3 regions of the Bacillus sp. EB106-04-04-XG123 genome follow, and region 3 is predicted to be linked to each of the others. Evidence: predicted binding sites of a transcription regulator. Region 3 holds the regulator's gene; each other region holds the start of a gene.
The links. The regulator LexA, encoded in region 3, represses DNA repair genes until DNA is damaged. The targets are predictions, from matches to a motif close to CGAACATATGTTCG.
Positions count from the first base shown of each region.

Region 1: a site for LexA is predicted at 3,027-3,040, ahead of uvrB (excinuclease ABC subunit UvrB). Genes of this name have one in related genera too.
Region 2: a site for LexA is predicted at 3,367-3,380, ahead of AC3WTB_RS11885 (DNA polymerase IV). Genes of this name have one in related genera too.

Region 1 is NZ_JBYTDZ010000002.1:373,329-378,652, reverse strand. It holds gene AC3WTB_RS07375 (PEP/pyruvate-binding domain-containing protein) at 1-2,301, opposite strand, end outside; gene AC3WTB_RS07370 (CsbA family protein) at 2,583-2,828, shown strand; gene uvrB (excinuclease ABC subunit UvrB) at 3,108-5,093, shown strand; gene uvrA (excinuclease ABC subunit UvrA) at 5,101-5,324, shown strand, end outside.
Region 2 is NZ_JBYTDZ010000003.1:268,513-273,836, reverse strand. It holds gene coaA (type I pantothenate kinase) at 1-288, shown strand, start outside; gene AC3WTB_RS11895 (MDR family MFS transporter) at 323-1,558, opposite strand; gene AC3WTB_RS11890 (YolD-like family protein) at 1,760-2,104, opposite strand; gene AC3WTB_RS11885 (DNA polymerase IV) at 2,120-3,352, opposite strand; gene AC3WTB_RS11880 (YfmQ family protein) at 3,505-3,954, opposite strand; gene AC3WTB_RS11875 (GNAT family N-acetyltransferase) at 4,227-4,706, shown strand; gene AC3WTB_RS11870 (GNAT family N-acetyltransferase) at 4,703-5,324, shown strand, end outside.
Region 3 is NZ_JBYTDZ010000001.1:106,897-112,220, forward strand. It holds gene tkt (transketolase) at 1-35, opposite strand, end outside; gene AC3WTB_RS00560 (DUF896 domain-containing protein) at 223-453, opposite strand; gene AC3WTB_RS00565 (YneB family resolvase-like protein) at 523-1,170, opposite strand; gene yneA (cell division suppressor protein YneA) at 1,188-1,499, opposite strand; gene lexA (transcriptional repressor LexA) at 1,659-2,279, shown strand; gene AC3WTB_RS00580 (hypothetical protein) at 2,325-2,771, opposite strand; gene AC3WTB_RS00585 (DL-endopeptidase inhibitor IseA) at 3,067-3,609, shown strand; gene AC3WTB_RS00590 (STAS domain-containing protein) at 3,642-4,490, opposite strand; gene AC3WTB_RS00595 (sporulation protein) at 4,638-5,018, opposite strand; gene AC3WTB_RS00600 (trypsin-like serine peptidase) at 5,278-5,324, opposite strand, start outside.

The DNA.
Region 1 (5,324 bases), on a different contig from region 3:
TAATATATCATCCTTTTGAAATTGTGAGAATTCATCAGCACATGTAATGACTTTTACTCTTCCAGAAACAATACCGCTGGATGCGCCAATTCCATGGATCACATCGTGTGTGTTGTGTTCATTTTCTCTTAATGAACCAAGCATTCTTTCCACTTGCTGCAATTCAGCTTCAGTTGGAGTGCCGGTGTAAGCTGGTGGTTGAATGGCTTCATTTTCTTTCATTTCCATTTTTCTTTGCTGGATAACCGAATCGAATGAGATAGACGTTGTGAGCGCTTTTTGTACCTCTTCATCGTAGAGATACCAAAGATCTTCTTGATGAGGAATGGCTCCTTTTTTTGCGAGAAGCTCACCAATTTTTAATAGATATACCCGGGCTTTTGCATCTAACATTGCATCAATGTAGAAGTGGTGGTCATCTCGGATATTCGCTGCTTGAAGGGCAAATTGATACAGCGTCTCAAATTTTGTTTTAAACGACTCATCCTTCACTTGACTCATAAAATGTTTATACGTCTCTTGTCTTTTAATCACTGCTTTTGCAAATTCTTCATCAAAATCACATTGGGACTGGATGTTATTTCTGATGATATCTAATATAAACTCCGGGTTTTCTACCCAAGTCTCATCCGTAAGGTCATGACTTTTAACAGATCGCCATCCGTAAACTTGGAGAAAATCCTCCAATTTCGAAATGAAATGTTTCCCTTTTTCGGAGTAATTGAGTGCATATAACAGGTCCGGGTTCTTTTCATGATGAATAAAAGCCTGATGAAGTTCTGGATCTTGAAGGACATCCTTTGCGATATCAGATAGCAGCTTGTCTGTTTCAAGAGATTTGTTCATCACGCCTATCATCATTTCGTGCAGCAAGACGACTTGTGTTTGATCACCGGTATATGTTACAAGCATGTCTTCAATGATGGATGATAGTATGACTTGCGGTGTGACGATATCAAAATGATCATCATATGCTTGGATATAAAAATCCTTTAATTCTTCAAAGCCGATGATGGCTTTTTCAATGGTCATAGGTTCATTCATTTGGCGATCGAGTTTTTCGTAAAATGGAAAGAAATTTTTCTCTAGAATCTCATACATCCGTTCACTTAAATGCGAAAATAGCTCAAATATACGTTCATCAAAAACGGGTGCAGCTCCCTCTTGCGCTTCTGGCAGTGCCGGTGCTGAGTATAAGTGGCCTCTGTAAAGCTTAATATCTTTGATGTTCATATCAGGTACTTGATACTTTTCTCCATTTTTCTTCATCCCGCTTTTTAAGGCTGGTATGATCAGGCTTGAGAAAAGAGGGCTCGTTGGGCCAGGCATATGATCATCCATTGAAATCCAGAAATCCTGCAGCTCATCTGGCTTTATTTGAAAAGAAGCACCCGCTGTTTCATTTACTGCTTTTGGGAGAGCTGTAGTAATCGGCCTCGCTTGAAGTAAATAAAACGACCCATCTGCAATTCCAAATTCGATATCGACTCCATGTCCGTAAAGTTCTTCTACTTGTTTTGTGATTTGTGCGATTTCTATCAATTGATCATCGTTTAGGCAAAACTGGCCAGCCATTTCCTCCGCTACTGGTTCCTCGATGACACCCTCTTGGAAAGGAACAATTTGTAGCTCTTTCGCCCCAAGTGTTTTTTCAATCGAAAAGTTCTCTTTATCTACAATAAACGTGTCTGGTGTCACAAGACCAGAGACAATTGCTTCTCCCAATCCGTAGCTTGCGGTCAGCATCATTTCATTTGGTTTCCCCGATATGGGGTTCTCACTAAAGATGACACCGGAGACGTCAGAATGGATCAATCCTTGAACGACAACGGCCATAAGCGGCATATCTTCCTCGTTTTCATTCATCTCTTCCTTATATTCTGTGACTCTCGCTGCAAAATAAGAAGACCAGCATTCTTTGACCGCCTGTAAAAATTCTTCATTTGTTTTGATATTTAAATAGGTCTCGTACTGTCCTGCAAACGAGGCGCCTTCGAGATCTTCAGCAACAGAAGAGGATCGTACTGCAACTGAGGGATAAGTCTTCCGCAAGGATTGAAAGGACGAAATCAGCTCTGCTTCCATTTGTGAAGGAAACGATGCTTCTTTGATTTTTTGAGAAAGGTTTTGTTCTGCTGGCTGCAGATTGTGATATGAAAGAAAGCTTTCAAAGCTGTTGGTTTTAATAATAAATCCATCTGGGACTGGCAGGCCGTGATTGTTTAATTTGATTAAATTCAGGCCTTTTGCCCCTGCGAGTGATGCGGATTCTTCAGCCGCATGAAATAAAACTGAATACATGGGAATGCCCCCTTATCCAAATAGCCAATGATTTGTATGTCTCTCTATTTTTCAAAATGATAGTGCGCACTATCATTTTAATCATAGAATTGATTGGATGTTATTGTCAAAGACGGAAAGACCTATCTTTACAAAGGGGACAATCTCACTAATTTTCTGCTATTTCTAAAACAAAAGTCTCCGAACATGAAGAAAAAAGGCAAAATTGAAAACTGTGAATTGTTCAATATGCCAATCTTTACTATAATCAAGGAAGTAGACCATGAAGAGGGAGGGTTTTTGTGATTACAAAAGCCATATTTGCACTAGTTTTTCCTTTCCTGCTCGTTATTTTATTTTCAAAGGTTACTTATAATCATTACGTAGGCATTGCGTTAACAGCAGCGCTTTTATTTGCTTCGTATATGAAAGGCTATACAGAAACCTACTTTATTGTGGGATTAGATATTATTTCTTTAGTAGCTGGGGCTTTGTTTATGGCTAAAAAAGAAATCGAAAAGAGAGAAAAAGCTGAAAAACATCAATGATGTTATCTCAATGCTGAAAGCTGACATGTTTTAAACAAGAGCTGTGCTTACGATTTCTAGTAAGCACAGCTTTCTTTTTCTGCTCATCGAATATCTCACTCCAAAATGTTCCATACTGAAAGGAAGGTTTTCTTAAGAGGGTTATTTGCCAAGGGAGAGAGGGTATGACTGTATTGGAAATAAAAATCAAGTGAGAGCCGAACTTTAGTTCGTATTTTTGTGTTCTTTTATGATAATATATTCATTAGATAGATTTCGTAACGAAACGGAGGCTTTGATGTGAGTGACCGCTTTGAATTAGTTTCTAACTATCAGCCCCAAGGAGATCAGCCAAAGGCGATTGAAAAGCTTGTTGAGGGGATCCATCAGGGGAAACAGCATCAAACGCTGTTAGGTGCTACAGGTACGGGAAAGACCTTTACTGTCTCCAACCTGATCAAAGAAGTGAACAAACCGACTCTTGTCATTGCGCATAATAAGACACTTGCCGGTCAGTTATACAGCGAATTCAAGGAATTTTTCCCGAATAATGCTGTTGAATATTTTGTGAGTTACTATGATTATTATCAGCCAGAGGCATATGTACCTCAGACCGATACATTTATTGAGAAAGATGCCAGCATCAATGATGAGATTGATAAGCTGAGACACTCGGCTACGTCCTCGTTATTTGAGAGAAGGGATGTCATCATCATTGCCAGTGTGTCCTGTATTTATGGCTTAGGTTCGCCAGAGGAATACAGAGAGCTTGTACTGTCTTTGCGCACTGAAATGGAGATTGAACGCAATCAGCTCCTTCGTAAGCTGGTGGATATTCAGTATTCTCGTAATGATATAGATTTTCAGCGCGGAACCTTCCGAGTCAGAGGAGACGTCGTTGAGATTTTTCCTGCTTCACGAGATGAGCATTGTATCAGAGTGGAGTTTTTCGGTGATGAAATTGAACGTATTCGTGAAGTGGATGCGTTGACTGGAGAAATACTTGGTGATCGTGATCATGTGGCCATTTTCCCAGCATCTCACTTCGTCACAAGAGAAGAAAAAATGGAAAAAGCCATTATCAATATTGAACAAGAGCTAGAAGAACAGCTCGAAAAGCTTCGCGAAAATGGAAAATTACTTGAGGCGCAGCGCCTTGAGCAGCGGACAAGATATGACCTTGAGATGATGAGAGAGATGGGTTTTTGTTCAGGAATCGAGAATTATTCAAGACATCTGACCTTGCGTCCTCCTGGTTCAACACCTTACACACTGCTTGATTATTTCCCAGATGACTTTATGATTGTTGTCGATGAATCGCATGTGACGATTCCGCAAATCCGTGCCATGTACAACGGGGACCAAGCGAGAAAGCAAGTGTTGGTTGATCACGGATTCCGCCTGCCATCAGCACTTGATAACAGACCGCTCACCTTTGATGAGTTTGAAAAGCATATCAATCATATCGTTCATGTATCAGCAACGCCTGGTCCATACGAGCTTGAGAAAACGCCTGAGGTTGTGGAACAAATTATCCGTCCAACAGGATTACTTGATCCAATTATTGAAGTCCGTCCGATTGAAGGACAAATTGATGACTTAATTGGAGAAATTCATTCACGAGTTGAGAAAAATGAGCGTGTGCTCGTGACCACATTGACGAAGAAAATGTCTGAGGATCTTACTGATTACTTAAAAGAAATCGGAATCAAGGTAAATTACCTGCATTCAGAAATTAAGACCCTTGAGCGGATTGAGATTATCCGTGATTTGCGTCTCGGTAAATATGATGTGCTTGTTGGAATCAACCTTCTTCGTGAAGGACTGGATATTCCAGAGGTGTCGCTCGTGGCCATTTTAGATGCGGATAAAGAAGGCTTTTTGCGCTCTGAAAGATCCCTCATCCAGACGATTGGCCGTGCAGCGAGAAATGCAGAAGGCCGGGTCATTATGTATGCAGACAATATGACGAAATCGATGGACATTGCGATTCAAGAAACGAAGCGAAGACGAGAACAGCAAGAAGCATATAACGAGAAATTTGGGATTACCCCACAAACCATCCATAAGAAAATTCGAGATGTTATTAAGGCAACAAAGATACATGAGGATTCGGAAGAATACGAAACAAAAGCAGCACCAAAGCTTTCGAAAATGAGCAAAAAAGAAAGAGAAAAAGTGATCGAAAAAGTCGAGATGGAAATGAAAGATGCAGCAAAAGCGCTTGATTTTGAAAAAGCAGCAGAATTAAGAGATCTATTGCTAGAGCTAAAAGCGGAAGGATGATTGCCTGATGGCTATGGAACGAATAGAGGTGAAAGGTGCTAGAGCCCACAACCTTAAAAATATTGATGTGAATATCCCGCGTGACCAGCTAGTGGTCATTACGGGATTATCTGGTTCAGGAAAATCGTCGCTTGCCTTTGATACCATTTATGCAGAAGGTCAGCGCAGGTACGTTGAATCTCTTTCAGCGTATGCACGCCAATTTCTTGGGCAAATGGATAAACCGGATGT
Region 2 (5,324 bases), on a different contig from region 3:
TTTGATTTTTCGATTTATGTAGACGCCGCTGAAACGCAAATTCAATCATGGTATAAAGAACGGTTTCGTTTGCTAAGGGAAACAGCCTTCCAAGACCCTGAATCCTTCTTTCATCAATATAAAGATTTGACGGATGAAGAGGCAGATCAGATGGCAAGCACGATTTGGAATACCGTGAATCGGCCTAATTTATATCAAAATATTTTGCCGACAAAATATCGAGCTGATCTCATTTTGAAAAAAGGTGATCAGCACAAGGTGGAAGAGATCGCCATCCGCCGGGTATAAAGAAAAAACCGCTCAAACGAGAGAGCGGTTTTTTTTAATGATCTCCACTTACTTTAACAGCTACGGCCGCCGCCGATCGCTTTTTTAAACGGTAATATCCTATGAGTAAGAATGGAACGCCTGCAATGGTGATCATCGACAAGACCGTAAAAATGGAGAGGGGATGGGCTGCGCCAAAATAGTCAATGCACAGTCCGCCGACAAATGGTCCGATGACGCTGCCGAGCTGAGAAAATCCCATCGCACCAAAGTAAGATCCCTTCACTTCAGGCTTTGCAATATTGTCTACAAAAAGATCCATCATCGCAAAAAGCAGAACCTCGCCAATCGTAAACACGACAATGATGAAAGCAAGCATGCCGAGACTTTGTGAAAAAGCAATGGCAAACAAACTGCCGGCAAGGAGAATATTCCCAGTGGTCAGCGACAAAATGGTGGAGTAGCGCTTCGCAATCATGATGAGCGGGTATTGTACGACAATGACAACCACTGCATTTAAAGACAAAAGATATCCAAACAGTTTAGGACCATCCTCAATCATAGGTGACGCTGATAAGTATTGAGGCAGTGTTGAGCTTAAATGCGAATACCCGAACGAACATAAGGTAACGCCGATGAGGATGATGCTGAAGACCGTATCTTTTTGAATAATGGAAAGGGCTTTTTTGACGCTGATTTGTTTCGTGCTTTCTGGAGCAGCAACTGGATGTTTTTGAAATTGCCAGGCCAGTGTTAATCCGTATAACAAATAAATGAAGGCAGCGACAAGAAATGGAAACGTTGTTTTCGATGATCCGAGATATAAGCCAAGCAGCGGGCCGAAGATTACACCAATATTAATGGCCGTATACCGTAAATTAAAAACAAATAACCGAATACTTGATGGGGTGACATCAGATAAGAGTGCCTTAGACGTCGGTTCAAACAGTGCCCGGCACAGTCCATTTAAAGCGTTCATGAGGAAGAAGACCCAAATGGCATCTGCAAACGCAAAGCCAACAAAGACAAATGACCAGCCAAAGATGGATAGAAGCATGACTTTTTTTCTGCCGATTCGGTCAGAAACATAGCCGCCGTAAAAACTCGCAACGATCCCAATAAGGGAGCTGACGGCAATGATTAACCCAGCTGAAGAAGCTGAAGCCCCTTTGACTTGTGTCAAATAAACGGCCAAAAAAGGAATGCTCATGGACGTCGCCATTCGGCCGAATATGGTGCCGATGATGATCGTCCAACTAAGTGGATGTAAAGTACGTAAATTATTTTTCATGCTGTTTCTCCCCTGAGTGTTAAGATGTTCCAATCATACATGAAAAATTGTGCAAATTAAATACACAATTTGATGGAGGGGACATCCGCCATATGACAGAGGAGCTCCGAATAGCCCGCAAATTTTTGGAGAGCATGTTTTTTCTGCCGATGCTTCTATGTCTTTTAGATCTGCTGATTCGTACGATCACTTAAAGACCATTTAATTAAGATCAATCGCGGCAATTTGCTGCAAGGACAGGTGGAGAACATCTTCATCATTGACGATTTTGATGCGCTGCGTTTCATAATGAATGGCTTTCACCCAGCCCCAAAACTGCTGTTTCATACCTGCTGCAGCATATGTCACGCAAATCGCTTGGTCCTCTGTAATCGACTGTGTGATCAAAAAATTCATTTCCTCTAGCTGATCAGTGCTCAGCGGAGGAGGCGTGTATTCTTTTTTCTTCCGTTTTTGAGCAAGCAGCTGTTCACGGTGCTCTGGGAGCATCATTCGGCTTGATTCCCACATGATGTTGTATCCAGGTGTTAATTTATTGGGATTCATGGCTGTTCGCCTCCGTTATTTGTAATGTCCACCAATTTTTTCGGCGCGGTGATACGCCTGCCCTGCGCTTGTTAGTGACGAAGCGTGCAAGAGCGCAGCAGGTCCATACTTCATATGGATGGCATCAAATACTTTGCTGAGTCTGTCTTTTTTTAAATGGTGATCAAATAAACTCAGCTGATATTGGCTGTCAGGCTGCAGCTGTGAGAGAGTAATGCCTACACTGCGAATGGGCTGGCCGTCCCAGTGCTGCTGACATAGCTGAATGGCTGCGTCTGCAATATCTGTCCCGTACTGTGTGGGTGAATGGAGCTTGATTTGTCTATGAAATCCAGTCGGATGAGAAAAATCAGCGCCTCTTACGCCAACAGACACCGTTTGCCCAACATAATGCTTAAAGCGCGCACGTCTTGCCACTTCTTCACTCAATTCAAGAAGGGCGACTTTGATATCCTCAAAGGACACATAATCATGGGGAAGGGTCATATGATGCCCAACCGCTTTTTGCTGATCATGTGTGTGAAGAGTGACCGGGGAAGGGTCGTGGCCTAAAGCAGTTCGCTGAAGAAGCTCCCCGTTGATTCCCCAGCGCTTTTTTAGCCGGTCTAACGGATAAGTAGCAAGCGTCCCAATGGTACTGATGCCCATTCGTTTTAAATGGTGCTCCATTCGTTTGCCGACGCCAAATAGTTTTCCAACCGGAAGCGGCCATAAATCTGCCGCCACCTGGTCTGCACGAAGCTCATAGATACCAGATGTGTTTTTTTTAGCAAAATGGTCACAGGCCATTTTAGCGAGCACTTTATTAGGACCAATGCCAACACGTGCGTAAATGCCCGTCTGGTTCATAATAGTCGTTTGTATATTTTGGGCGATCTCGCGGGGTGAACCGAGTAGTGTCACACTCCCCGTAATATCGAGAAACTGTTCATCAATTGAATAGGGTTCGACAAGATCTGTGTATTGTTCAAGCAGTTCTGTCATCATGACAGAAACATCAAGGTAGCGCTGCATACGTGGACGTACGACGACGGCTTCAGGGCATTTCTCCTGTGCTTCCCATAATCTTGATGCATTTTGTACGCCCCGTTTTTTAGCGAGCGGGCAGGCCGCAAGTACGACTCCGCTCCGCCGCTCAGGATCTCCTGAGACGATGAGCGGCACATCCTTCAAATGGGGAGCCTCCACTTTTTCGACCGACGCATAAAATGACTGCATATCCACAAGCAGAATGGCTCGTTCATTCATCACTTTCACCTCTTAGAACGTATGTTCTGTATATATTTTAACCGCCAGAAGGTGAAATTGATACTGGTAAATCATTCAAAGAGAAGAGTGTAAATCCATACAAAAAAGACGAAGTGTCTCCACTTCGTCTCATCTTTGTAAAATGAGCCATTTTAAGCATGTGCCAAGTTATTGGATGTTTGGAGCGGCTCAGAACGCAAACGATAGGCCGTTAGCTTTTTCTTAGGCTTATGAGTAAACTGCCGCACCACATCCACGTGGTCATCGTAATGATACAGATAAAGGGTCACATCATGCTTGCCAAGCTTTGTTTGCATGGTAAGCGGCGCCGGTCCTTCCTGTGGGTGAAGAAAACGCTCTTCGTCACCAGGGTAAATATAATAGCGTTCAATAAAGATCGCATCATTAAAATGTTGAATAATTTCAGATGTTTGCTGATCATCGAGTGGACGTCCTTGAAACGTCATCGTTGTTTGATCACTTGTTACTTTTGCATGCACTGCATAACGACTAAAAAGGCGTTCAACAACACCGGAAGGCAGCGAAGTGACAAGCAGCTTTAAAAGACTAAACACAACAAGTGAAGTAACAATCCAAACCAATATCATCATCTCCAATAAACTTTTGTTACATTTCTTATATGAACAATTTTAACATAACAAAAGAATGGATCTTTCGCATAAAAAGTGAACTTTTTGAAATAAGTGTGAAGATTTAAAAGGAGATGACCGCGAAAAGACGAAGAACCAACAAAGCTGAAGGAAAAAAGGCTGATACATCACCTTTACAAACAATTGATCAGACAGGTAGACTATTGAAACAGTTGATTTTTTGTGAAACGGTACAGCTAAAAATGAAAAGGGGCGAGGCCATCATGATACGTCAAGTGAAGCCGTCAGATTTTTATGCGGTCACATCCGTCATTCAAAGCTGGTGGGGAGGCAGAGATTTGCGCGCAAAATTGCCAAAGCTATTTTTCGAACATTTTCAGCAAACAAGTTTTGTCGTTGTTGAAAAAGGTGAACTGATCGGTTTTTTAGTCGGTTTTTTATCGCAATCGCATTCAGATGAAGCGTATATTCACTTTGTGGGGGTACATCCAGACCACCGAAAATTGAAGATTGGCAAAATTCTCTATCAAGCGTTTTATGAAGCGGCTGAAAAGGAAGGAAGAACAACGATTAAGGCCATCACAGCTCCTGTCAATAAAGTCTCGATTGCTTACCATACAAAGCTCGGTTTTCAGATAGAAAAGGGAGATAAAACGGTCGATGGCATTTCAGTTTTTTCAGATTACGACGGCATTCATGAAGACAGGGTGCTATTTGTGAAAAAGCTGGAGGCGAAAGCATGATCATTAGACTGAATCAAAAAAATAAAGAACAAGCAAAAGAGCTGTTACATATCCAATTGGCCGCATATCAGCGGGAGGCAGAACAAATAGGCTATCAAGATTTACCGCCCTTAAAAGAAACGGTTAAAGACATAATAGAAACAAATGAGATTTTCATAGGATTTGAAAAAGAGGGGCATTTGTTAGGGATCGCTTCATATGAACTGCATGACGATCGGATCATCCTCAGCCGGTTAGCTGTGCACCCACATCATGTCAATCAAGGAATCGGGACAGCGCTCCTGCAATCCATCATCCAGCATCAAAAAACAATTGAGCTCACAACAGCTGAAGCGAATATACCAGCAATCAAGCTTTATGAAAAACTAGGGTTTAAACAGAAGGATCGTTTGCAGGTGGAAAACAATCTGATGTTAACAAAGATGGAACGTTTGATGCTTCGAAAAGTGGAAGTGATTGAATACCAACCGAGCTGGCCAAAACAATTTCAAGATGAGCATGATAAGCTGAAAAAGATAGTTGGCGACAACTGGGTATATGGCCACCATATTGGCAGTACGTCAGTCATAGGAATGGCTGCTAAGCCAATTATTGATATCTTGCTAGAGGTGAAGCATA
Region 3 (5,324 bases):
ATTGTTGCAATAGATTTCAATTCAATCGTTTCCATATAAATCCCCTTCCGTATCTTGTGTACACCATTATCATAAATCTACTGTCCTTTTTTCACAACTATTTCACGCTGAAAAAGAAGGATTTTGTCACATTTAGTTTATCGATCACCTAAAAAGTTATGCAAATATGAAAAAAGACGAGAATAATCTTCCCATCTTTTCAAAATTCAAGAAATCACAGCCTTAATGAAGGTTCTGATCTTTTTCTCTTTTTAATTTTTCTGGTGTGACATCGTTTCCTTCAGGATCAACGATCTTGACAGTTTTAAGTGTATTTTTCATAGAAGAACGAAAAGCTTTCAAATACTCTTCTCTCAACTGCTTTTGTTCTGTTTTTTCAGCGTCTGATAAACCGGTCTCTTTCGACTTTTTTGAAAGCTCATTTATTCTTGCAAGCTGTTCTTTAGAAATCATGACAAACTCCTTTAAAGCATTTTCTCTACATACTACTAAATATCAATCATTTTGACAACAAATCACGCTTTAGGTGGTAAGGTCTTTTTCATATTCTTGATACCTTCTATGCACCGTTGCTTTTGAAATGTCAAAACCTAATGCCTGAAGAGTTGCGGCAATTTCGGCGAATGTCATATTGTTTTTTCTTAATCGAACAATTTCTGAAATCGGCACTTCAATACGCTCACGGCCAGGTGCATGGTCCTGCTGCCTTAAATTCAGTTCAGGCTGATATCCGCGCTCAACTGCCCTTTTCATTCCCCGCTTGATTTTCAGGTTATGAATTTTCCGTTGGTATTCTTCGACGACTCCTACAATCTCAATGACCATTTCATCTGCTTCTGAAAGCTCAAGCTCTCCTCTATGAAACACGCTGTATACCTTTACGTTCTCTTTAAATAAACAATGAAGAAGTGCAATTTTTGCTTGTCCTCTTCCAAGACGAGTTTCATCCTGGATCAAAACGGCATCGATTGACTCTTCCTTCAGTGCAGCAAGCATTTCAAACACACCATCACGATCTAAATCATATCCACTTGCTTTTTCTTTGATGACTTTGACCACATTCATCTTGTGCATGGCAGCTAACGCCAGCAGTTCTTCTTCTTGTCTTTTCAACGAGGTTTCCTGCTCTTCTTTGACAGTGCTTACTCTCGCATAAATGATTGCGTTCATGTCTAAAATCGACCTTTCTACTGTACTGTTGCAAGCTGATATACGACTGGATGCTCTTTTTTGACGGGTATAACAAGAATGTCGCCAGGCTGGATTTCAGTTGAAGCAAGATCATTGTGTTCGGTAACCCAATCAATAAATGCATTTTTGTCGATTGATTTGCTGTCGTTTACTTGATCAGCTAACCCCCAAAGAGTATCACCTGATTGAACCTCTATTTTAACATACTGATTTGTATCATTATGGCTTGTGACTGCAATAAGTGAGAGAAATATGCCAACGATGAATGAGAATACCCCAATAAAAATAATAGATTCTTTTAACCTCATAATGTCATCTCTCCTAATAGAATATGTGTTCGCTCTTTCTGTCACTCATTATAAATACGAACAAACGTTTCTGTCAAACGTTTTTTTCGAACCTATGTTTGTACTGTTAGGAAAAACATGCTATAATTTCTTTAAAATTGACGTTTTGAGGTGCAAAAGATGACGAAGCTATCAAAAAGACAACTCGATATCCTGAAATTCATCAAAGATGAAGTAAAAAGCAAGGGTTATCCCCCATCCGTCCGTGAAATTGGAGAAGCTGTCGGTCTAGCATCCAGTTCAACGGTCCATGGACATTTAGCTAGACTAGAAACAAAGGGCTTAATTAGAAGAGACCCGACAAAACCTAGAGCGATCGAAGTACTAGATGAAGAGGAAATGAATATTCCAAAGAGTGCTGTAATGAACGTTCCAGTCATCGGAAAAGTAACGGCCGGCCTTCCTATCACTGCTGTTGAAAATGTAGAAGAATACTTCCCCCTTCCAGAGACTTTTGCAGCACCAGATGAACAAGTGTTTATGCTTGAAATTATGGGAGAAAGTATGATTGATGCAGGTATTTTGGACAAGGACTATGTCATCGTGCGTCAGCAAAGCACCGCTAACAATGGTGATATTGTGGTCGCCATGACAGAGGAAGATGAAGCGACAGTCAAACGCTTTTATAAAGAAGATACACACTTTAGATTACAGCCAGAGAACCCATCAATGGAACCGATTATTTTACAGAATGTGAGTATACTAGGTAAAGTGATTGGCGTATTTCGAAATATTCATTAAAAAAAGCCGGTATTTCATCAGCTGCTGATGAGAACCGGCTTTTTCTTATGCACAAGAATAGGCAAGAATACTTGAACTTGGGAAGGAACCAAATGTAAAGTTCGGCCATATAAAACCAGTTGTTCGGCCAAAAGGCTGTGAGGAAAGAACGAACATTAAAAATACTTGACCGTTTCTCAAAAACACAATTGTCCATCTTCTATTACATCCCGCTGCAAATTGTACAGTTTGATGACCTCCGCCAACACCGTGCCCAGATATAAGCGACTGCATACTCTGTGGCTGCGAGAGTGCTTGTTGATACTGCGAAATGATATGCTGCGGCGGTGCCGGCGGTGCAGATTGTCCGCCTGAACCTTGCCCTGGCCAAGTACCTCCTCCGATCGGAAACCCAGGAAACCCTCCACCTTGAGGAATACCAACAGATGGAAATCCTTGCATCTGCCTATCATATGAGTACCCATTCCACACACCTTCATACGGATGATACATAATAAACACCACTTTCTTTAGACATTCATCACGACAGTATATGTCATAAATAAAAAAGTGTGTTAAACGTCTAAATAGAAATTTTTCCAAAAGACGTTTCGTTCTTCTTTAGAACGGTTAAATAATCATTAAGAAGAAAAATAAAAAAAATGAAAACTTTTTGTCTCCTTCAAACGTTATATAATTAGAAACAAAAGAAATAAAAAACATTTAGATTTAATACTTGTAATATCACTGTAATTATTGTAACATTTGTAACATAAGAAGTTTTCATTGAGAAAAGGAGGCAATTGCCTTGAAAAAATTATTTGTTTTATTAACTGCTATTATGCTTATGATCTCATTACAAACTACAACATTGGCCGCTTCCAAGAAATCAGCCGCTTTGACAAATAAAGAAGCGTTACATATTGCCCTTGATGCAAGAGAACACTTTTGGAGTGCAATGTCAGGCTACAAAATTAAAGAACATTCTAATTACAAATTAAAATCATTTACCTATAAAGATATGACATACAACTATCTTTCTAAAACATTTGATACAAAGAAAAAATTAAACAGCTACCTATCTCAAGTGTTCACTCAAGATGCCATCAAACATGGTTTAAAAGATTATCAGTTTATTGTTCATAAAGGCAAAATGGCTGTTCCAGTCGGTGACGGAGATAACATGCTCAATTGGGAAAAAGCCACACCTAAACTTGTTTCTAAGAAACAAACAGTCCGCACATATGAATTTACTGTCCCAACACTTGATGGACGCAAAGTAAAACGAACTGTTACGTACGAAAAAGTACAAAAAGATTGGAAAGTCACACAAATTGACGCTGTCATCTAAATAAAAAACCAGGCCTCTCATCGGCCTGGTTTTTATATTGGAGAAAATTCAGTCATGCGGTCCAGCGCGTGAGCAAGTGATGATGCCGTGCGAAATTCATTAAAAGGAAGCCCGAGCTGTACTGCTGTTTGAGCAATTTCTGGTCTAATTCCTGAAATGGTCGTCTCTACTCCAATTAACCGAAGTGACGTAACAAGGTCAAAGATTTGATGAGCCACCATTGTATCAATAATGACAACACCCGATAGATCAATACATAAATGCTGAACCCCTTTTTGCGAGCACTGTTTTAGCGTATTTTCTAAAATAATCTTTGCTCTCGCTGTGTCAATATCACCTACTAAAGGCAACAACGCAATCTGGCTTTTTAAAACAATCACCGGTGAACTCAATTCATAAATCATATCTCTTTGAGCCACAAGCTTCTTCGTTGTATTTTTCACATATTGCTGGATAAACACATGGATTGAAATATTAAACGCTTCGGAAATTAAATCATACCAATAAAAAATGCGGTCAATATCAATGTCACCTTGACGCTGTTTAATAAATTCTTTTAAGTAATGCAGAACGACTCTTTGATTGGACATGTATTCTCTTACGACATAATCTAATGGTGTATTTAAATGCTTCGGATCACTGGCTAAATCCTCAGACCATTTTTTAAATTCAGTATGTAAATATGTCTTGTCTTCAATAATAGCTCGTATAAAGTGCTGGTAATAATCTTGATTTTGCCGTTTTAGCTCTGCAATGATGCTGGAATCTGTTGAACGATATATCGATTCTGGATCATCGTCCTCAATTGATTCATACCATGTTTCAGTCAGCTTCTCTGCATGCTGCATAAAAAAATCGTATAATGCACGGTTCTTATCCATAAGCAAATGTCCCTTCACATTTTCTTCTTGTCAGTCTTTGTACCTTATAGATTGATTGTACCACTGAATCTTTTTTCCCTGCCAGCTCGGATACGCTCTGCCATAAACAAAAAAGGCACCCGCTCGAGGGGTGCCTTTTCCTCAGATTTATTTCACAATGAATAATATTCTTTTCCCATCAGGAAATCCGCTGATTTGGTGCCCGACCCATGAGCCTGCTCCCCTATTATCAGATGGACTGACATATTGAACGCTTGCGCCTTTTCCTCCCTCAAGACAAACCGCCATCGGCCATTCATCCCGGTCAAATCCAGGTTTTGTCGGTATCCCTTTTAATGATTCTTGCCTGCGGGCATCTGCTCCATTCCTGTCAATGGTACACACATCTGAATGCCCTTTTCGAATGGCTTCTTGAATATGACTGCCTGTTTCAGGGTACCTTTCCTTTGGAAATTGAACGACATGATCATATCGATCAGTCCCTTTTGCTGCCTGCTTCTCTCCAAATCCACCTAACAACATGCCCATCCATATCACAAAACATAAAGCGACAGCAGCGATCCAGCCTCTTTTCATCTTCAAAAGCGCGTGACCTCCTCATCCATCTCAAGCATGGTTTTGACTTAAAGGAAATGTGACATTTTAATGTATGAGTGGTTCGCGAATGACATGTGAAAAAATTGATGTAGCTCTCAATCTCAAATCCACAGGTTAAAAAAATGAATCCTCTATTAAATGAATCCATACAAAAAAGCTTGTCCCCTATGAAGGAAACAAGCTCTATTTTTTATTGCGCTTTCGCATAGTTTATAAACTCCACAAAGGCAGCTGTCG